Regions from separate parts of the Arthrobacter sp. SAFR-023 genome, predicted to be linked through region 2. Evidence: riboswitches for the same ligand, from Rfam matches in the RefSeq annotation. Region 2 holds a riboswitch; each other region holds the start of a gene.

Region 1 (7,208 bases), on a different contig from region 2:
CACCACAGCCAGGAACACGATGCCGCCGGCCGCCAGGATCTTGCTGGCGCTTCCCGCCACCACTACCGCCACGATGAGGGAAATAACGACGGCGGATGCCCAGGGGAGCGCCGGCAGCGCCTTCGCGACGAGCTTCTTGAGGAACAGCCGGGCCAGCAGGCCCGCGATCACCGGCAGCAGCACGGTCTTGACGATGTCCAGCACCATGCCGCCCGCGTCGATGGTGAGGAAGGAACCGGCCAGGAACAGCACCAGGACGGGGGTGACCACCGGGGCGATGAGCGTGGATACGCTGGCGACGGCGACGGACAGGGCCACATCGCCCTTGGCCAGGAAGGCCATCACGTTGGAGGCGGTGCCGGAGGGCGCGCAGCCCACGAGGATCAGGCCAACTGCCAGTGAGGGCTCCAGATGGAGGAGGGTGGCGATCGCCCAGCCGGCCCCGGGCATGATCACGTAGTGGGCCACGATGCCCAGCACCACGGCCCACGGCCTGCGGGCAACCGCGGTGAAGTCTGGCGGCGTCAGCGTCAGGCCCATGCAGAACATGATGATTCCCAGCAGGTACGGGACCGCCGGGCCAAGGGGCTTGAAGGCGCCGGGAAGCAGGAACCCGGCGATGCCGGCTGCGAGCACCAGAAGGGGAAAGACGGTCACCGCGACGCGCGCAATTTTCGCTTCCGCAGCGAGGGCCGGGTTCAGGGGTGCAGCGCCGGCCTCCGTGGCCGAGGGAGCGGTTTTGGGGTCTTTTGTTGCCTCAAGCATTCAATAATGCTGGCACCGGACCGCCGTGACGGCTAATTCATGACTGATGTCAGACAAATGTGTCGTACTGGCAAAATTCTCTCCGGCACAGCGCGACCCCGGGCCCTCCCGGTGCGATACTGGATTGCACTGGATCGGATTCAAGGGGACGGAATGATCCTAGACACGGCAACACTGCGGATTGCCTTCGCGGCGATGGCCCTGGTTCTGGCGCTGCTGTTCTACTTTTCCACCTTCCGCAGCACCCGCTCGCCCTACAGTGCCTGGTGGTGCGCGGCCCTGCTACTGTTCCTTTCCGGCTCGGCGGCCTTCCTCCTGAACGGCACGGCGCAGCAGGTCTGGGCCAATCCGCTGGGCGACTTCCTGCTGGTGTCCGGCGCGGCAGGGGTCTGGGCCGGCGCGCGTTCCCTCCGGAACCTGAAGCACAACATCTGGCTGTCCGTCGCGCTGCCGGTCATCACCGCCGCCGCCGCCGCGGTCGACAATCCGGGATCCAATACGTGGGCCGGTGGTGCTGTCTTCCTCGCGTCCATGGCTGTCCTGATTGGCTTGGCCTCGCATGAACTGTGGCGGCTGGAACCGGGGTACTCCCGGGTCAGGATCCCCATGGCCATCGCGGCAGGCGGAGTGGCATTCTACTATTTTTGCCGCCTGGTGGTGTTCCTCATCGAAGGGCCAAGCGGTCCCGTCTTTGCAACCTACTTCGGGTCCGCGGTGACCACGATGGTCACGATGGTGCTGCTGGTGGTGGTTTCCTTCAGCATGGCGGGGCTGAGCACCGAGCAGCAGACGCGGGCGCTGCGCACGGTCGCCACCCAGGACGGGCTGACGGGCCTCCTGAACCGCGGTGCCTTCCTGGAGGCGGCGGCCGAGGAGCTGGAACGCAGCAAGGCTGCAAACAGCGGCGGGTCGCTGATCCTGGCAGACCTGGACCACTTCAAGTCAGTCAACGACACCTTCGGCCACGCGGCGGGTGACCTTGCACTGCGAGCTTTTGCCCAGGCGTGCAGCGCATCGGTGCGGTCCACGGACCTTGCCGGGCGCTACGGCGGCGAGGAGTTCATCCTCCTGCTTCCTGGCGCAGGCCCCAAGAGCGCGGAAATCATTGCGAGGGAAATCAGCAGGAGGCTGGCAGAGCAGCACATCCCCGAACTGCTGCGGATGCCGACCGTCAGTTACGGCATTTCCACCTACAACGCGACAACCGCCGACCTCGACGAGGTCATCGCGGCCGCCGACGTCGCTCTCTATGAAGCCAAATCACAGGGGCGGAACCGCACGGTCAGGGGCTGAGCAGGCACCGGATCCGGAATGCATGGGGGACAATCCGGACCCGGCGATCCTGACTCGCAGCCGGAGCCTGCGGTCTTTCATCAGGCATAGCCAGTGTGTTCCCTACTCCTTGTAGAAAGGTGGGAGCACCTTGGGGGGTGGCCGTGTTCCGCCGCCCCCAAGGCAGCGGAACACGGCGGTTACTCAGCTCCGGCTAGCCCGCGCGCACGAACGTGACGGGACCGGTGGCCGTGAGCCAGGACAGCGGGTGGGCCATGGTGGCGTTGATGCCGTTCATGCCGCCGCTGATGACCTTGCCGCCGCCCGCGTAGATGGCCACGTGGCCGGACTGCACAATCATGTCGCCGGGCTGCGGGGTGGAGACGACCCGGCCGTGGCTCAGGAACTGCATCGGCGCGAGGTCACCCACACGGATGCCGGCGGCGCCGAGGGCCTTCTCTACCATGGCGGTGCAGTCCTGCGTGATGCCGATCTGGGCGTAAGCGGAGGCCAGCATGGTGGCGTTGACGCCTGCGGCGGCCTTGACGGGGGCCTTGGGCGCGGGAGCCGCAGCCTGGACGGTGACCTTCGGTGCGGGCGCAGGTGCGGCCGGCGCGGTTGCAACCTTGGCTGGCGCAGCGGCCGGGGCTGCCGTGACGGGGGCGACAGGCGCTGCAGCCTTCTTCACAACCGGCTTTTCGACGACGGGCGCTGACACTACCGGAGCGGGAGCCGACTTAACCGCGGGGCGCTCAAAAGCAATCTTGACACTGGAAGCGGCTGTGAGGGGAGCCTGGAACTGTCCAGCCGTCGCGGGGGCGGCGGCGGGAGCCTTGGCCTGCTGGGCCGGAGCGTTGGCCGCGTTGGCTGCGACGCTCCCGGTGAAGGCCAGGCCGGATGCTGCAAGGATGACCGCAGCACGGCGGCCAGAAATAAAGCGGAACGACATGAAGAAGCCTCTCCCGATGCCTGCGAGGTGAGCTGTCGGATTCGGATGGGAGGCACCCGGCCGCGGTCCTGAGCGTGGTCAGGAACTGTGCGGCTTCACCCCAAGGCCCGCTTCAAGCGGGCCGAAAAGTGGTTTCCCCGTCTCTGCCGGACATGGGTATTCGAATGGTTCCTCGGGCTGCGGCAGAGTTAGGCAATCAGCGCGGGAGTGCCTCGTCGGTGAAGGAGGCACGTTTTCCACCGTACGGGAGGCTTTTCCGAATGTCACATTAAGGTAACGGGGCCGTGTCGCTTCCCGCCATGCTGATCCGCGTCAGGTAAAGGGAATGAGCGCCATGAAGTGATAATGCTCACTCTGCGGCGTTAAGCTTCCCCGCCAGACGTTCCCGCATCTGGATGCTGGCTGAATTGAGGCCGATGAGTTCCACCTCCCGGCCATGCCTGCGGTACTTCTCCGTGACCGCGTCCAGCACGGCGATAGTGGAGGCATCCCACAGGTGTGAGGCGTGCAGATCGATGACCACTTTGTCGATGTCAGGTTCGGCGTCGCGGGCGTAGTTGAACTGCGTGTAAAGGTCGTTGGAGGAGGCGAAGAACAGTTCGCCGTCCACCGTGTAGGTGGCTGCAGTCCGGCCGTCGAGCTCCACTTCTGTCCGCTCCACGGTGGCGAAATGGGCCACCCGGCGGGCGAACATCGCCATCGCCGCTAGCACCCCGACGCCGACGCCGATCGCCAGGTTGTGAGTGACCACCACCGTGACCACGGTGATGAGCATGACAGCGGTTTCCGACTTGGGCATCCGCTTCAGGGTGGCAGGCGCAACCGAGTGCCATTCGAAGGTGATGGCCGAGATGAAGATCATCACCGCCACGAGGGCGGCCATGGGGATGAGGCCCACGATGTCGCCCAGGGTGACTACCAGCACCAGCAGGAAGACGCCCGCGAGGAACGTGGACACCCGGCTCCGCGCGCCGGAGCCCTTGACATTGATCATGGTCTGCCCGATCACGGCGCAGCCGCCCATGCCGCCTAGGAACCCGGTGACGATATTGGCCACGCCCTGGCCCCAGGATTCGCGGGTCTTGTTAGAGCGCGTATCGGTGATGTCGTCCACTAGCTTGGAAGTCATCAGGGATTCCAGCAGCCCCACGAGCGCCATGGACAGCGAGAACGGTGCGATGGTCTGGAAGGTTTCCCACGTCAGAGGCACCTGGGGGATGAACAGCGTGGGCAGGCTTTCCGGCAGCTGGCCCTTGTCCTGGACAGCGGGGACGTCGATTCCGGCGAGCACGGCGAGGACCGTCAGGAGGACGATGGCCACCAAAGGTGACGGCACCGCCGTCGTAATCCGGCGGAGGCCGACGACGATCAGCAGGCCCGCGGCGACCAGCGGATACACCGGCCAGGGAACCCCGATCAGTTCCGGCAGTTGGGCCATGAACACGAGGATGGCCAGCGCGTTCACGAAGCCCACCATCACCGAGCGCGGGATGAAACGCATGAGCCGGGTGACGCCCAGGACGGCGAGCAGGATCTGGAAGATCCCGGCGAGGATCACCGCGGCGATCAGGTGGTCCAGCCCATGGCTGCGCATCAGCGGCGCGATTACCAGCGCGACGGCACCTGTTGCGGCCGAGATCATGGCGGGCCGGCCGCCAACGAAGGAGATGGTCACCGCCATGGTGAAGGAGGCGAACAGTCCGATCCGGGGGTCCACTCCGGCGATCACGGAAAATGCGATGGCTTCCGGAATGAGGGCGAGGGCCACCACCAGTCCGGCGAGGGCCTCAGTCTTGAGGCGCCGCGGGGAACGGAGCGTGGCCCGGACGGACTGGAGCTGTTCGGGCTTCATGAAAACTCTATTTCTTCGTCTGGCGATAGCGCTCGATCTGCTTCAGCCGCCGCAGGAGGCTGTCGCGCCGCGGGTGGGGGACGGCGTCGGGCGCCTCGGCGGTGAGGTCGATGTGTTTGGTGCCGTACTGCCACAGCAGGAGGTCATCCAGCAGGCGGTCCGGGCCGGGGGAGTAGCGGTGGTCCAGGGCCCTGCGGACCTCGGTGATCCGGTTGGCGCTGAGCAGCCCGGCAAGCTGGACGGTCTGCTTGAGTCCGTGGGCCGCCAGGAGTTCGGCTGCCCAACCCCAGTCGTCATCCACTTTACGGTCAACGTGCGGGAGCAGGGTACGCCACACGTCGCGGATGCGGTTGGGGGTGAGCTGCGCCGCGCCCTCTCCGTCCAGGTCCCAGTAGCTGCGGACCTCCTCGTAGCGTTCGTGCAGGTCGGCGAAGGCCGTCTCCACCGTCTCCAACATGGCGGCGGTGGCCGTGAACTGGCGGTCGAAGTGCGGCGTCCACGCCCGCGGGTCCTCCGCCTTGAACCGGATGTCGTGCTCGATCTCGCTCCATGCATGCGCGAACACCGTGCGGATCTGGCATTCGAAGAAGTAGCTGCCGTTGGGCGGGGCGTCGGCGTTGAAGCCCTGCTGGTAGTTCTTTACGACGTCGTTCTGGATGGTGCGCAGGATCAGGTGCCGGCTGGAGTAGCCGTAGGTTCCGGACTCGATCGAGCCGATGTCCTTTTCCCTGTCGCCGCGGCAGTCGAAGAGGTGCCGCTGGCGCTTTATCAGGTTGGCCACCAGTGCGTTCTCCGCCGGCAGCTTGGTGATGACGCGCACGCCCACCATGTCGTTGAGGGTGCGGAATGGGTCCGGGAACTTCAGCAGCCGCTGCCCGCCCTCTTCCAGCGGTTCCTCGGTCCGGGAGATCTTTTCCCGGAAGGAGTCCACCGACTTGGTCCGGCCGGTCACGAACAATGGTGTGACCTCGGTGTCCTTGAGCATGGACCGCAGTATCTGCAGGACTTCCCGGGTGACAAGCTTCAGGGCAGGCCGGACGCGCTCGTAGAGTTCCACGTTTTCCTGCACGGAGTCGCGCTGAGTGACGTCCAGGCGATCCCAGTTGCTTGCCATGGATCCAAACTATCAAGGCGGTGCGACAGGAGCGCGCGTGACACCCTCGCCACTGCAGCCCCTTCTGCCCCACGGGAGCGGCGTCCATGTAGGCTCGGGGCATGGCTGTTGTGCGCCGCTGTGCCCTGCAACCCCGGAGCCCGGGCGCGCGGGAGGCGGCAAGGAGGGGCCGGCGCCCCGTTCGGAGGATCTTAGGAGGATGCAGTGAAGCGGCAGAAGTACCACTACGGTGACCACCCCAGCCAGTGGGGCGAGCTCTTCCTGCCGGAAACACCCGCCTCGCGCAACGGCAAGCAGCCATCCACGCGAGGCATCGTTGTGGTGATCCACGGCGGCTACTGGCGCTCACAGTACGGCGCTGAACTGGGCGAACCGCTGGCGAAAGACCTCGCGGCGCACGGCCTCGTAGCCTGGAACCTGGAGTACCGCCGGGCCGGCAACGGCGGCGGGTGGCCGCGGACGTTCGAGGATGTCCTCGCCGGGATCGACAAGCTCCGTGAGGTGGCCGGTGAGCACGACCTCGACCTGAACCGCGTGGTGGCGCTGGGGCACTCCGCCGGCGGGCACCTGGCCGTCTGGGCGGCGGGCCGGGACCGGCTTGCGGGACTCGGCGCGGCCGACGCCGACCGGCAGGTCGACCGGAACCTTAACGGTGAGGCCGTCCACCTGGCTGGCGTGGTCAGCCAGTCCGGGCTGCTCAACCTCGCGCAGGCGGAGTGGCTCGACCTCAGCAACGGCGCCGTCAGCAACTTACTGGGCGGCTCCGCCGAAAGGTACCCCAAGCGCCACAAGTACGCGGACCCGATGAGCGCCGTGCCGCTCTCCATCCCGGTGTACGCGGTCCACGGGCTTGACGATGACACCGTGCCGGTGAGCCAGTCCGAGGCCTACGCCACCGCCGCCCGCGCAGCCGGGGCGCCGGTCCAGGTGGTTAAGGTCCCGGGCGACCACTTCTCGCTCATCGACCCGAAGGCGCCGTCCTACCGCAAGTGCCGCGAGCTGGTGCAGGAGCTGCTGCAGCTTTAGGGGCGGGAACTACTCCGGCGTCCGTTCGTTGCTTTGACGTGGGCTGAGGGAGTGCATGCACTCCGGCGGTAAGTATGCTTATCATCTACCGCAAAAGCTCGCAGACGTCGCAACGGAGGAATATTGAACATGGCCCGCAACTTGCCACGCCTGTCCCGCGTGGTCCAGCGCCCCGCGATGCGGACGCCGGTTGCTAGCGGCACCGGCATGGGGGACTCTTGTAGTCGGGG
Region 2 (7,208 bases):
GGTGCGCTGCAGCTGCTCGAGTCCCTGCCGGCCGACGCCGTGGCCCTGGTGACGTCTGCGTCGCGCGACCTCGCCACCGTCCGGATGGCGGCGGCAGGGGTGGAGATGCCGGCAGCGGTTGTCACGTCCGAGGACGTGTCCCGCGGCAAACCGCACCCCGAAGGCTACCTGCTCGGCGCGTCCCTGCTCGGGGCAGACCCCACGGAGGCGGTGGTGTTCGAGGACGCTCCCGCTGGCATCGCGGCGGGAGTCGCCGCCGGTATCCGGACCGTCGCGGTGGGCCCGAACACCGGCGTCCTTCCCGACGGCGTGCTGCACATCCCGGACTACAGCGCCGTTTCCGCCTCGGTGGAAACCGGCCAGGACGGGCGCCCGGCGATCTCCCTGCGGCTGTAGCCTTCGCTTGTCAGGACAGATCATAGACCGTGGCACCGCAGATGTTTCGGGCTGGAAGTTCATGATTGCCTAGTCGGTCAGCTTGTAGACAGTGGAGTTGCCCACGGTCTGGGCCTCAAAGTTGGCGGCAACCCAAGTGGCCACCTCGGAGCTTCCGCCGCGTCCGCCGCCTCCGCCCATTCCGCCGCCGGAGATGAAGTAGCCAATCTCGCCGTTGGCCACCATCTCCTGGAACTGCACAAGCGTGGGGTAGGGGTCGCCGCCGTTCCAGCCGCCCAGGGCAATCACGCTGGTGCCCGTGGCGAGTTCCAGGCTGGCCGCCTGGCTGGCGCCGGAAACAATTCCGGACCATTTGGCGGTGCTGGCCTTGAGCAGCGCGGTGAGTTCGGAGTTCGCCGTGCCGGAACCGTCTGCCAGCCCCGAGCCGTCTGCCAGGCCCGAGCCGGAGCCACCCGGTCCGGCAAAGCCGGCGCGTCCGCCCTGCCCGCCCGGTGCGCCCATCGCAGAGGCGGTGGGACCCGACGTCGGAATTGATCCGGAATGGGGCTGCGCCGTCGTGGCGAAGGTCCACGCAGTACTGCCGAGCCCGCCGGCCAGCAGCGAAACCGCCACGACGGTAGCCGTTGCCGCCTTGCGGAACCGGGCGGGAACAGCCCGGAGCGAATCGAGCCGGAGCAGCAGTGCGACAGCGGCCAGCACGCCGAGGATCACCACGGCCACCCTGATCCAGGGCAGCCAGGTGGCGTCGCGTCCCAGCAGCACCGCGGACCAGACCGACGACGCCAGGACCGTGCCGGCCAGCGTGATCCGTGCCGGCACGTAAGCGCGGCCGCGCCACAGTTCCACGGAGCCGATGCCCACCAGTGTGGCGATCGCCGGGGCCAGCGCAACGGCGTAGTACGGGTGGACAGTTCCGCTCATGAAGCTCAGGATGCCGGCGGTGACCAGCAGCCAGCCGCCCCAGAGGACCAGGGCCGCGCGGGTACGGGATGTGCGTGCTTCACGGCGGGTGAACCACAGGCCCGCAACCAGCAGGATCAGGGCCGAGGGAAGCAGCCAGGACACCTCGCCGCCGAAGCTGGCCCCGAACATCCGGGCGATCCCGGCGGCACCGCCGAAACCGACATTCCCGCCCATGCCGCCGGCACCGCCGACGGGCATGCCGCCACCGCCGCCTTCGACGCCGGTGATGCGGCCCAGGCCGTTGTAGCCGAAGGTCAGTTCCAGGAAGCTGTTGGCTTCGGATCCGGCCATGTAGGGCCTGCCCGTGACCGGCGTCAGCTGGAACAGGGAGATGTAGCTGCCGGCCACCAGCAGGATGCCGCTTGCAGCGGCGAGGAGGTGCAGGAATCGCTTGCCGAGGTTCGTCGGGGCGGCCCAGAGGTAGGCCAGTGCGAGGCCGGGAACGATCAGGAAGCCCTGGAGCATCTTGGTCAGGAACGCCAGGCCGATCACGGCGCCGGCTGCGGCCAGCCACTTCCAGCCTGCCTTTTCAATGGCACGGGTGGTCAGGTAGGCGGCCAGCACCAGGCACAAGGTGAGCATCGCGTCAGGGTTGTTGAACCGGAACATCAGCGCTGCCACCGGAGTCAGCGCCAGCACGCCGCCGGCGAGCAGTCCCGCCGCGGGTCCGGAGATGCGCTTGACCGTCAGGTAAAGGAGCCCGACGGCCGCCACCCCCATGAGTGCCTGCGGCACCAGCATGCTCAGGGGCGAAAAACCAAAGACCCGGCCTACGAGGGCGGGAATCCACAGGGCCGCCGGGGGCTTGTCCACGGTGATCGCATTGCCGGCGTCGAGGGAGCCGAACAGCAGCGCTGTCCAGTCTTTGGTACCAGCCTGGATGGCTGCGGCATAGAAGGAGTTGGCGTATCCCGTGGCTTCGAGGTTCCACAGGTAGAGCACGGCGGTGAATGCCAGCAGCGCTGCCGCGGAGGGCCGGATCCAGCGCGGCTGGTTTCCTACGAGCAGCCGGGATGCCCTGCCGGTCCGGCGGGTTCGTTCCGGGTTGGAACCTGTGCTGGCACGGGGCGGCGCGGGGTCCGCCGTGCTTGCCGATGGATCTGTTGTCGGGTCGATCGTCTGATCTGTCGTCCGATCTGGGGGAGTGACGGTGGTGCTCATGAGTGCGTCATTTCTGTGGTCGGGGCGGATGACTGCGGGAGGGATGGCTCGGAGGCGGCAGGATCTGCTGGAGCGTTGGTGGAAGATGCGGCAGGATCTGATGGAGCCTTGGTGGAAGATGCGGCGAAATCTGCGGGAGCGTTGGTGGCGACGGGCCGCCGTCGGAAGACCCACAGCCGGAACAGGAGGAACTTCACGGCGGTGGCGGCGAGGTTCGCGGCGGTGACGGTCACCAGCTCAACCCAGCGGTCCGGCGTCGTGCCTCCTGGAAGCGCGCCGCTGTGGACCAGGGCAAGCGCCCCGGCGGTGAGGGCGAGCCCGATCCCAAAAACGAGCAACCCTTCAAAGTGGTGGCGGGCAACATCACTGTTGCCGGCGATGCCGAACGTGAAGCGCCGGTTTGCCGCGGTGTTGGCCACGGCCGTGGTGAGCAAGGCCAGCAGATTGGCCAGCTGCGGGTCCATCAGGTTGCGGCAGAGGTAGAAGAGGACCAGATAGGCCAGAGTGGAGGCCACGCCGATGGTGCCGAACCGGACCAGCTGGCCGAACAGGCTGCCGCCCGGACTCTGTTCCTGACCGCGTGAAGCGGCGGGGAGGGGGCCGCGGGCCAGGGCCGCCCGGAGTTCGGTAACGGGGATGCGGCCGGTCACCATGTCCTTGCTGAGCCGGGCCATGCCGCGGACATCCGCGAGCGCAGTCTGGACGATGTCCACGCTGGAGCTGGGGTCGTCGGTCCAGTCCACCGGCACCTCGTGGACCCTGAGGCCGCACCGTTCGGCGAGGACCAGGAGTTCAGTGTCGAAAAACCAGGCGGTGTCCACGGTATGCGGCAGGATCTGCTGGGCGATGTCGGCCCGGATGGCCTTGAAGCCGCACTGCGCATCGCTGAAGTGGGCGCCCATCAGGGACTGCAGCATGAAGTTGTAGCTGCGGGAGATGAATTCACGCTTCTGCCCGCGGACCACCCGGGAGTTGCGGGCCAGCCGCGTGCCGATGGCCAGGTCCGAGTGGCCAGAGAGCAGCGGGGCCAGCAGTGGGCCGAGCGCAGCCAGGTCGGTGGAGAGGTCCACGTCCATGTAAGCCAGAACGGGCGAGGGCGAAGCCAACCAGACTTTCCGCAGGGCGTTGCCGCGGCCCTTTTCCTCAAGGTGCACCACGGTCACCTCCCGGAGTTCCCGGGCCACCCGTTCGGCCGCCTTGAGCGTTCCGTCGGTGCTGGCGTTGTCCGCGACGGTGATGCGGAACGAGTGCGGGAACGTGCCACGCAGGTAGGCGTGGAGCCGGCGCAGGCACTCCTCCAGGTCGCGTTCCTCGTTGTAGACCGGGATGGTCACGTCCAGAACCGGTACCGCGGTGGCGGTGTCGATGGGCGACCGCCGGCTGTGCCCGCCGAGGGAATGCGCGGGCTCGTGCCCCGCGGTGCGGGCATGAGGGTGCGCGGTGCGCAGCGGAGAGTGCGGCGGGGTTCCGGAGGCCTGGTCTGTGATGGTCATGCCTCAACAGTGGCCGCTAGGGTTATGAGGGTTTTAGGGCCGAGCTGTGCGGGGGCTGTGGACGTGACATCGGCGCTCGCCGGCTGCCAGCATCGGCTGTGGTTGCCGCGTTCGCTGCACCGCGCTGCATTTGTGCACCACTTTGCCTGCGGCAGGAAGAGGGGGGACGCAGAAGGGCCCCGAATCCTTGCGGATCCGGGGCCCTTCGCACTCAGGCGTTCAGCCTAAAGCGGTGCAAAAGTGCTCGTCATCGGCTGGCTTGGCCGGGGAACTCTCAGTACCAGTTGTGGGCGAGGTGCCAGTTCAGCGCACCGCACGGGGAGCCGTAGCGCTCCTGGATGTAGTCCAGGCCCCAGTTGATCTGGGTGCGGTAGTTGGTGCGGTAGTCCGCCCCGGCGGTCGCCATCTTCTCGGCGGGCAGGGACTGGACGATGCCGTAGGCGCCGCTGCTCGCGTTGGTGGCCGTCGTGCGCCATTCCGATTCCTTGGTCCAGAGCCGTTTCAGGCACTGCATCTGGTCTGCGGCCCAGCCGTATGACCCCAGCTTGGTGGCCGCGTAGGCCTGTGCGCCGGCCGGATCATTCAGGGCAACAGGCGCAGCGGCCTTCGCCTTGGCAACGGCGGCAGCCTTCGCGGCGGCAGCCTTGGCAGCGGCCGCCTGGGCAGCGTTGGCCTTGGCAACCGCGGCGGCGTTGGCAGCGGCGGCGGTCTTGGCAGCCGCTGCGTTGGCGGCGGCAGTCTTTGCGGCGGCCGCCTTGGCAGCGGCAGCCTTCGCAGTGGCGGCCTTGGCGGCGGCAGCCTGGGACGAGGACTGCGGAGCGATGGACGCCGCGGACGGGGCAGGAAGCGCGGAGATTAGCGTCTTGTCGAAGTTCAGGGTCTGCCCGGCGTCGGCGGTGGCCGCTGCCGTTGGGGCGGCGGAAGGCGCAGCCTGGTCGGCCGCCTGGCCTGCGGCGCCGACGCCAACGAGCACGGCTGCGGCAGTGGTAAGGACGGCTGCCCGGCGCCCGAAGGACGGAAGGCTTCCGGTCAGGCGGCCCCAAGCCGTCGCAGGCCGAACCGGCTCTGCACGGTGACGGGAAATATTGCGGTCGGACTGCTGGGAGGCGCGATCAGGGCGCGCCTGTGCCTTGAATTCAGACATGGTTGATTGCCTCTCAACACCTGCGGAGTTAGCTGTCGGGTTCGGATGAGGTCATCCGGCCGCACGGAAAATTCACGTGTCGGCTTCACCCCAAGGGCTGATGCGGAAAGCCCGGGACTCTGGTTCCCCCGCCTCTGCCTGAACTAGCGGAATCCGGGAAGCGGCAGAGCTGGGCGTCAATCCGGAGATGCGGCTCTAGTGGCGGCCGCACTCTATCGACCGTACAGGAGGCTTCTGATTAAGTCACATTTAGGTAACGGACATCACGACGACGGCGCGGCGCCTTGCATGGGCAGCCGGACGGCAAATTCCGTCCGGCCAGGCCGGGATGTGACCTCCACTGTCCCGCCGTGTGCCTCCACGATGGACTGCACGATGGACAGGCCAAGGCCGCTGGTTCCCTCGGCCGACAGAACCCCGGCTTCCCCCCGCGATTCGGGGGTGCGGAGGGTTGTTTGGGCGCTAGCGGCACCGGCAATGGAACCCGTCGCCGTTGCGGATGCAGGTGCCGGGGGCGCCTGCGCCGGGGTCACACGTGACGCGTCTGCGCGGGCAAAGCGAGCGAAGACCTTGTCCACGAATTCAGGCGGGATGCCGGCGCCGTCGTCCGTGACCGTAATCACAGCGCTGCCGTCAGCCGACCGCATCACGCCGGTGGTCACCGTGGTGCCGGGCGGCGTGTGCTTGCGGGCATTCGAGAGCAGGTTGACCAGCACCTGGTGCAGCTGCGATGCATCGCCCCGAACGGACACAGGTTCTTCGGGAAGGTCGAGGTGCCACGCCCGGTCCGGTGCCATGACCTTTTCGTCGCTGACGGTCTCGATCACGAGCTGTGTGAGGTCCACGTCGCTGAGCTTGAGCGGCTGCCCGTCGTCGAGCCGCGCCAGCAGCAGAAGATCCTCCACCAGGGCGGTCATGCGTTCTGACTGGCTCTGCACGCGTGCCAGGGACCGCTGGCCGTCCGGAGTGAATTTTTCGGTCATGCGCATCAGCTCGGTGTAGCCGCGGATGGCCGTGAGCGGCGTCCGGAGCTCATGGGAGGCGTCTGCCACGAATTGCCGCACCTTCATTTCGCTTTCCTGCCGCGCCTCCAAAGCATTGGACACGTTGTCCAGCATCTGGTTCAGGGCGTGGCCCACGCTGCCCACTTCAGTTCCGGGATGGGCGTTCGACGGCGGGACGCGGACAGCGAGTGCCACCTCACCGGCGTCCAGCGGCAGGCGCGAGACCTGGGTGGCCACCTCGGAGAGCTGCTCCAGCGGTTTCATGGTGCGGCGGATGAGGACCGTCCCGGCCAGGCCGATCAGCACGAGGCCGCCCAGCGAGACGATGGTAATCGTCCACACGAGGGACGTCAGGGTGTTCTGCTTTTCCGCGAGGGGGAGCCCGGTGACGATGACGTCCCCGTACGGCGCCTGCGCGGCGACCAGGCGGTAGGTGCCTGAGGACAGTGTGCGCTCGACGGGCACGCCGTTGCGGCGGAGCTCCAGGAGGACCTGGTTGTCTGAAGGTGACAGCGAGGCGCGGGTGGAGTCGGCGGCTATGAGACCGGCACTGATGACGGCGCCGTTCTCGATTCGCGCCGTGACCGTGCCGACCCTCTGGCCGCGGGCATCCAATGGATCGGGCCTGGTCCCTTGATTGCCGAGCGGCGGACGGCCGAAGTCGCTGGAGCGGTGGGCCGCATCCGAGAGCTGCTTGTCCAATTGCTGGGTCAGATAGGAGTCCATCGAGGCGTAGCTGAACAGGCCGATCGCGCCGCAGATGGCCACGAGGAGAGCCATCGCGACGAGGACCAGGCGTGTGCGGAGGTGCCAGGTGTCCGGCTTTAGCCAGCGTCGGCGCTGAGTGCGCGCGGCTCCGGAAAGTTTTGCCACGGCCTACTCTGCCGGTTTGATGACGTAGCCCGCGCCGCGGACCGTGTGGATCATGGGCGGGTGCACGGCATCCACCTTCTTGCGCAGGTAGGAGATGTACAGTTCGACGATGTTGGCCTGGCCGCCAAAATCGTAGTTCCATACCCGGTCCAGGATCTGGGCCTTGCTGACCAC
Region 3 (7,208 bases), on a different contig from region 2:
CGGCGGCGGCCTGGCACGGCACATAGCCCGGGCACGGCGCCAGTACGCACACCGGCGCGTACTGCTGCTGGACCGGCTCGGAGGACGGGCGGACGTCCAGCTGGCGGCCCTGGACGGCGGCCTGCACGCCGTCATCCGGCTCCAGCCGAACATTCCTGCCGAGCGCCTGGCCAAGGAAGCACTCACGCTGGGGGTCCGGGTGGTGACACTGGCAAGCTACTTTGCAGAACGGACACCGGAAAACGGCCTGGTCATCGGGTACGGTGCCCCGACCGATCTGCAGCTTGCCCGTGCACTGGACATCATCGCCGGGATACTCGATCGAATGGCCAGCGACAACGGATAACGAGCTGCCGCGGCCGCTGGCGGCGCAGCCATCGGCCTTTAGTTGTGAGCGTCAGTGTCCGGTTGCAAGTATGGCGGCCAGAGTGAGCATGAGCAGGGCGACACCGCCGTCAAGGATGCGCCACGACGCCGGCCGCGCGAAAAAACCGCTGAGCCCGCGCGCCCCGTAGCCGATAAGGGGAAACCAGACGGCGCTGCCGGCGGCGGCTCCAGCCCCGAAGAGCCATTTCCCGGAATCACCCTGGGAGTTGGCGAGCGAGCCCAGCAGCACCAGCGTGTCGAGGTAAACGTGCGGGTTGAGCCAGGTGATCGCTGCGGCGGTGAGTACGGCTGACCAGACGGTCCCCCTGCCGGGAGAATCCGCCGCCTTAAGCGCCCCGGGCCGCAAGGCACGCCGCGCGGCGAAAACCCCGTACGCGAGAAGGAACGCGACACCGAACCAACGCACTACGGCGAGGAGCACCGGCGCGCCCTGGATGAGCGCACCGATCCCCGCGACGCCGGCCAGGATCAGGAGCGCGTCGCTGAGGAGGCACACCAGGACGACCGGCAGGACACCCTCACGCTTGAGGCCCTGCCGCAGGACGAACGCGTTCTGCGCGCCGATGGCGACGATGAGGCTAAGGCCGGCTCCGAGACCGGTCAGAAAGGAAAGCATTCTTCGAAGGTAAGGCTGCAAAATCTGAAAAGCAATTCAGTTTTTCTGCAGTTCCATTAGAATATCTTTATGGAACTCGACCAGCTCAGGGCCCTGGCCGCCGTCGTTGACCACGAGACCTTCGACGCCGCTGCGTCGGAACTCCGCCTCACCCCCTCCGCCGTGAGCCAGCGGATCAAGGCACTCGAACGCTCGGTAGGCAGCGTGCTGGTGCGGCGCCTCAAGCCGGTCCGGCCGACGCCGGCGGGCGAACAGCTCCTCCGTTCCGCGCGCCAGCTCCTGCTCCTCGCCGACGAGGCGGTCCTTGCCCTGCGGGGGCCGGCGGGCAAGGAGGGGGGCGACGCGCCGCCGCCCAGCGCCGGGAGGCTGCGGGTTCCCATCGTGGCCAACGCGGACTCGATCGCGACGTGGCTCCCCGCGGCCTACCGGAAAATTGCGCTTGGCGGCCGGGTGGCCCTCGAGCTGCTGCGCGACGACGAGCATTCCACCGCTGACCTCCTGCGGTCCGGCGACGCGGTAGGTGCGATCACCGCGGATCCCCGGCCGGTGCAGGGGTGCACCCTCCGCCCGCTCGGCACCATGGTGTACCGGGCCAAGGCGTCCCGCGAGTTCGTGGCCCGCTGGTTCCCCGACGGGCCCACGCCGGAGGCCCTCGCCGTCGCCCCCGTCATGCAGTACGACCGGAAGGACACGCACCAGCTCGCTGTCCTCGCGCGCATCGCGCCGGACGCCACGCCCCCGCAGTTTTTCATGCCCGATTCCGTGCAGTTCGTCGAGTCGATTCACGCGGGCCTCGGCTGGGGCATGGTGCCGGACCAGCAGGATCCCGAGAACTCGCTCGTGGAGCTGGACCCGGAATGGAGCGAGAACCTGCGGCTCTACTGGCAGGTGTGGACGCTGGACTCACCGGGCCTCACGGAGGTGACGGACGCCGTCGTCCGCGCCGCTCAAACGCTGCCGCACCGAAACTAGTTTTCGGTGCGGCAGGGCCGTTAGGACAGCACGGACTCGAGATCTTTCCTCTCGTCAACGATCGGGATGTTCTTCGGGGCCGCTGCCCTGACGAACCTTGGTCCGGCCGGGCCATAGGCATCGGCGGGTTCCGGGAACAGCCACAGCACCGAAGGATAAAGAACTGCGGCCAGGCCAATGGAAACGGGGATGCTCAGGTCCACCCCCGCCGCGAGGTTGCCAAAGGCGCCTACGAACTGGTTCGGAACGTTCACAAACATGATTCCCATGACTGCCGAGAAGATCCAGACGCCCATCGCCCGCCAGTTCCACCCGTGGTTGAACCAGTAGCGGCCGCCAACCTGTCGGCGGTTGAAGACCTGGAGGGAATCGGCGTCGTACCAGCCCCGCCGCGTCACGTACCCGATCATCATCATGATCATCCATGGAGCGGTACAGGTGATGATGAGCACCGCGAAGGTGGAGATACTCTGCACAATGTTGAAGGCGAAGCGGCCCACAAAGATGAAGACGATGGCAATGGACCCGATGAACAACGTGGCCTGGACCCGCGAGAACCGGGGAAAGACGCTGGAGAAGTCGAGGCCTGTTCCGTACAGCGCGGTGGTGCCTGTGGACATTCCGCCTACCAGGGCAATGAGGCACACCGGCAGGAAGTACCAGGCAGGGGAAACGGCCAGGAGGCCGCCCACATAGTCAGAGTTCTCGAAGAACGACGGCGCCTCCGTGGCAATGATGGTAGCCGTGACCAGCCCGAAGCCAAACGGCACCAGAGTAGCCACCTGGGCGAGGAAGGCAGCAGCCATGACCTTTCGCTTGGGTGCCTCCGCCGGGATGTACCGGGACCAGTCACCCAGGAACGCGCCAAAGGAGATGGGGTTGGACATGACGATCAGTGCGGATCCTATGAAGGATGGCCAGAACAGGGCGCTGGTAGCGGCGTCCGCCCCCTGCCCGAACGTCCCGGCGTAGGACGGGTCAAACGCACCCGCAAACGCAACGATGCCGAGCAGGAACAGCAAGGACGCAGCCACCACCGCGATCTTGTTGACCCAGAGCATGAAACGGAACCCATAGATGCACACGGTCAGGATCAGAACAGCAAAGACGCCGTAGGCGAGGCTCAGCGTCACCGCGTTCTGGGGCAGGCCCACCAGGCGGTTCGCGCCCCCAACCAGCGCGTCCCCCGAACTCCACACAGAGATGGAGAAGAACGCGAACGCCGTCAGGAGTGACAAGAAGGATCCCACAACCCGGCCGTGCACGCCCAGATGCCCGGACGAGGAAACAGCATTGTTCATTCCGTTGGTGGGACCAAAAACAGCCATCGGGCAAAGTATCAGGCCACCAACCACGACGCCCAGGACCGTGGCCAACAGCGCGTCCTTGAAGGACAGCCCAAAGAGGATCGGGAACGATCCCAGGACCACCGTGGCGAAGGTGTTCGCGCCGCCAAACACCAGGCGGAACAGGTCCAGCGGTTTCGCCGTCCTGTCGGCGGCGGGAATCGGTTCGATGCCGTGCTTTTCGACCTCGGTCACGGCAGGGGCTTTTGAATCTTGTGTCATGAGATTGCCTTCGGGCTAACCGGCGCCGGAGAAAGGTGCTCATGTATGGCCAGCACGTTGCCAGACTCCGTCCTGGTGAAAATGATGGTCTCCCTCTCGTGAAGGGTCTCTCTTGTGCCAGCCACGTCGATGACGGTTTCGACATCATGGCTGAATACGGCGCATGTGCCGGCGTTTTGGATGTACGCATTGGAACTGGCGCATTCTGCGACCCGCCAACCATCCGAGAGCCAGTTCTGCCACAGGGCGCGGTATTCCTCGCGCGAACTCAGGCGGCCCGGTTCGGAATGGAAGACGAAAGACGCGTCGGGCGCGAAACAGTCGAAGTAGCGGTCAGTGTCGGTGGCCGCGAAGGCGGTCATCAGCCTCTGCGCTGCTGACTCGACCTCGGCGGTGGTGATTAGGTCCACGGGAGCTCACTCTCGGCGTTGCTTGCAAAGTTCGGCCGTGACGTGGCCCAGCTCACATCCGGTCAGGGTGCCAGTAAACCGGACGGGTATCTTCTAGTCAACAATTGTTGCTTGTGAGTGACTTTTGTTTCGCGCCGCCGACTGCTGCCGGTACCGAATCTGCCGCAAACGCAGCAGCGGCGGGTGCCTATGCACCCGCCGCTGCTGTTGTAACGTTCTGCCTGTTCGGCTGTCGCCCGTCAGGCGCTCACGCGCTGTTAGGCGTTCACCCGCACGTAGGTGGAGCCGGTGAGCCAGGAGGCCGGGTGCACGATGGTTTCGTTGACGCCATTCATGCCACTGCTGATGGCCTGGCCGCCGCCGATGTAGACGCCGACGTGTCCGGCGCTAATCATCAGGTCACCGGGCTGCGGGGCGGAAACCGGAGTCCCGTACTGGTAGAACTGTGCGGGGGCCAGGTCGCCGACGGACTTACCGACAGAGCGCAGTGCCTGCTCCACCAGGATGGTGCAGTCCTGGGTGGCGCCGAGCTGCGCCCGGGCAGAGGCCACAATGGCTCCACCCACGCCACTGGCTGACTGGGTTGCAGCCGCCGGTGTAATCGAGGCGGAGGCGTTGTAGATTCCCATGCTGGCAGGCGCCGGGGCAGCCGGTGCTGGAGCCGCGGGAACTGCCGGAGCGGCAGGAACCTCAGGCACTGCCGGGGCCGCAGGTACAGCGGGAGCTGCAACGGCACCCGGTCCGGGGATGAGGATCTGGTCGCCGGGGTAAATGACGGACGCCAGGGACAGGCCGTTCTCCGCGAGGAGTGCATCAAGGCTGACACCGTGGCGTGCTGCGATGGCACCAAGGGTGTCGCCGGGCACCACGGTGTGCGATGCGCCGGCAACAGCGGATCCACCGCTTGCCGGCGCGGGAACTGCCGGGGCGGCCTGCGCCGGGGCGGGGACTGCCTGGGTGGGTGCTGCCAGCGCCTGGCCAGCTGCGGACTGGACAGCAGCGGCGGCGTCCGGCGTCTCCGGAGCGTAGGCACCTGCGTGTGCGGGTGCTCCGGCGCCGAAGAGGAGCCCTGAAGCGACGGCGGCGGCGGCCGCCGGCTTGGCAACCGAGGCAGCGTTGGACCTGAGGGAATACTGCAGGCCCTGCAAAGCGATGGACGTCGTCGGGGTGGCGCGATGGCGCGCGGCGGTGAACTTACGTGACATGGTTGATGTGCCTCTCCCATGCCTGCGGGGTGAGCTGTCGGGTTCGGATGGGAGTCACCCGGTCCTGCCCGCCGCTGGGCGGAGCGTCTGGACTTAACCCCTAGGCCTTGGCTTGCAAGGCCGGTACAAAGGTGGTTCCCCCGTCCCTGCCTGTTGGTCATAGCGAACGGATCCCGGTCAGCGGCAGGGCTCGGCATTCTGCCCGGGAATGCCCTGAGCGGAACCAGGGCACCGGCCGAGGCTATCGCACTCAGGCCCCAAAAGTCACATTTGAGTAACGAGGGTGTGGCGGAAAGGCTCGGGACAACCCCCGGATGCTGCCCCCTACAGGGCCTTCACCGCGCCCAGCACCTTCGTCAGGGACTCCTTGGCGTCGCCGAACAGCAGGGTGGTTTGCGGTTCGAACATGAGGTCGTTCTCGATTCCCGCGAACCCGGGCCGCATGGAGCGCTTGAGGAACACCACCTGCCGTGCGTCCGCCACCTCAAGGATGGGCATCCCATAGATCGGCGAGCCTGCGGTGGTCTTGGCGGCGGGGTTCACGACGTCGTTCGCGCCCACCACCAGCGCCACGTCGGCGGTGCGGAACTCGGAGTTGATCTCACCCATTTCCTTGAGCGATTCGTAGGGCACATTGGCCTCGGCGAGCAGCACGTTCATGTGCCCCGGCATGCGCCCCGCCACGGGGTGGATGGCGAAGTCCACGCGGGTACCCCGGGATTCCAGGGCCTGCGCCAGCTCCGCCGCGGTGTGTTGTCCCTGCGCGACGGCCAGCCCGTAGCCGGGAACGATGATCACGCGCTGCGCGTAGCCCAGCAGCACCGCCACGTCCTCGGGGCTCGACGAACGGACCGGACGGTCGCTCACAGCGGTGGATCCCGCCGTCGAACCTCCCCGGAACGCGCCGAACAGGATGCCGGCCACGCTTCGGCCCATGGCCGCAGCCATCGCCCGGGTGAGGATGGTGCCGGACGCCCCCACCAGTGTGCCGGCCACCACCAGGAGCACGTTGCCCAGCACCAGGCCGGATGCCGCGACCGCCAGGCCAGTGAAGGCGTTGAGCAGCGAGATGACGATCGGCACGTCGGCGCCGCCCACCGGCAGCACCAGCAGCACGCCTGCCACCAGGCCCAGCAGCAGGAGGGGCAGCGCCAGGACGAGCGAGCCGCCCAGCACAACGGCGGCGCCAGCGCCGACGGCGGCGAGCAGCACCGCGCCCATGAGCACCGGCAGGCCGGGGAACACCACGGGGCGGGTGGTCATAAGCTCCTGCAGCTTCGCGAACGTCACCGCGGAACCGGCGAAGGACACCGCCCCCACCAGCAGGGTGAACACGACGGCGACGCGCACCCAGGCGTCCTCAGCATGCGGCAGTTCCAGCAGCGCCACGAGGGCAGCGGCGCCGCCGCCCACGCCGTTGAAGAGGGCGACGAGCTGCGGCATCTGGGTCATCTTGACGCGCCTGGCCACGGGGGCTGCCACGCCGGAGCCCACGGCTATGGCGCCGAGGATCAGGGGGACGTTGTCCAGCCGGGTCGAGAAAAAGACCGTAAAGACCGCGACCACCGCACCAAAGGCGCCGATGAGGTTGCCGCGGCGGGCGGTTCGCGGGGAATTCAGGCCCTTCAGCGCCAGGATGAAGAAGACAGCCGCCGCGAGGTAGAGCAGGGCGGTGACGTTGGGGTCCAGGAGGGTCACCGGGTGGCCTCCGTGTTCTCCTTGGTATCACCGAGTGTGGCGCCCGTACCTGGTGTGGCACCGGGCGCACCGGGCTTGGCCGGCTTATCCGGCTTGCGGCCGCGGAACATCTGCAACATGCGGTCCGTCACCACAAAGCCGCCCACCAGGTTCGCCGTGGCAAGCACCACCGCCAGCAGCGCCACCGCGAGGACCCAGGGATGCGTTGCCTGGCCGGCGACGATGATGGCACCCACCAGGATGATCCCGTGGATCGCGTTCGCGCCGGACATCAGGGGCGTATGCAGCGTGCTGGAAACCTTCGACACCACTTCGAAGCCGACAAACACCGCAAGCACGGTGATGGTCAGCA

The links. Region 2 has a riboswitch for cyclic di-AMP ahead of ACTHQX_RS15595 (hypothetical protein). Riboswitches for the same ligand answer to the same signal wherever they lie in the genome.
Region 1: another riboswitch for cyclic di-AMP. It lies ahead of ACTHQX_RS19340 (NlpC/P60 family protein); the one in region 2 lies ahead of ACTHQX_RS15595 (hypothetical protein).
Region 3: another riboswitch for cyclic di-AMP. It lies ahead of ACTHQX_RS09665 (LysM peptidoglycan-binding domain-containing protein); the one in region 2 lies ahead of ACTHQX_RS15595 (hypothetical protein).

Annotation. Positions count from the first base shown of each region.
Region 1 is NZ_JBQCMF010000021.1:34,355-41,562, forward strand. It holds gene ACTHQX_RS19330 (bile acid:sodium symporter family protein) at 1-765, opposite strand, end outside; gene ACTHQX_RS19335 (diguanylate cyclase) at 919-2,058, shown strand; gene ACTHQX_RS19340 (NlpC/P60 family protein) at 2,252-2,986, opposite strand; cyclic di-AMP (ydaO/yuaA leader) riboswitch at 2,990-3,155, opposite strand; gene ACTHQX_RS19345 (SulP family inorganic anion transporter) at 3,336-4,838, opposite strand; gene ACTHQX_RS19350 (GTP pyrophosphokinase) at 4,846-5,952, opposite strand; gene ACTHQX_RS19355 (alpha/beta hydrolase) at 6,157-6,978, shown strand.
Region 2 is NZ_JBQCMF010000014.1:75,724-82,931, reverse strand. It holds gene ACTHQX_RS15610 (HAD-IA family hydrolase) at 1-396, shown strand, start outside; gene ACTHQX_RS15605 (ArnT family glycosyltransferase) at 466-2,520, opposite strand; gene ACTHQX_RS15600 (glycosyltransferase) at 2,517-4,013, opposite strand; gene ACTHQX_RS15595 (hypothetical protein) at 4,288-5,157, opposite strand; cyclic di-AMP (ydaO/yuaA leader) riboswitch at 5,161-5,316, opposite strand; gene ACTHQX_RS15590 (HAMP domain-containing sensor histidine kinase) at 5,421-7,034, opposite strand; gene ACTHQX_RS15585 (response regulator transcription factor) at 7,038-7,208, opposite strand, start outside.
Region 3 is NZ_JBQCMF010000007.1:134,166-141,373, reverse strand. It holds gene pdxR (MocR-like pyridoxine biosynthesis transcription factor PdxR) at 1-346, shown strand, start outside; gene ACTHQX_RS09685 (LysE/ArgO family amino acid transporter) at 398-1,003, opposite strand; gene ACTHQX_RS09680 (ArgP/LysG family DNA-binding transcriptional regulator) at 1,073-1,975, shown strand; gene ACTHQX_RS09675 (purine-cytosine permease family protein) at 1,996-3,543, opposite strand; gene ACTHQX_RS09670 (YybH family protein) at 3,540-3,953, opposite strand; gene ACTHQX_RS09665 (LysM peptidoglycan-binding domain-containing protein) at 4,211-5,158, opposite strand; cyclic di-AMP (ydaO/yuaA leader) riboswitch at 5,163-5,333, opposite strand; gene ACTHQX_RS09660 (NAD(P)(+) transhydrogenase (Re/Si-specific) subunit beta) at 5,483-6,856, opposite strand; gene ACTHQX_RS09655 (NAD(P) transhydrogenase subunit alpha) at 6,853-7,208, opposite strand, start outside.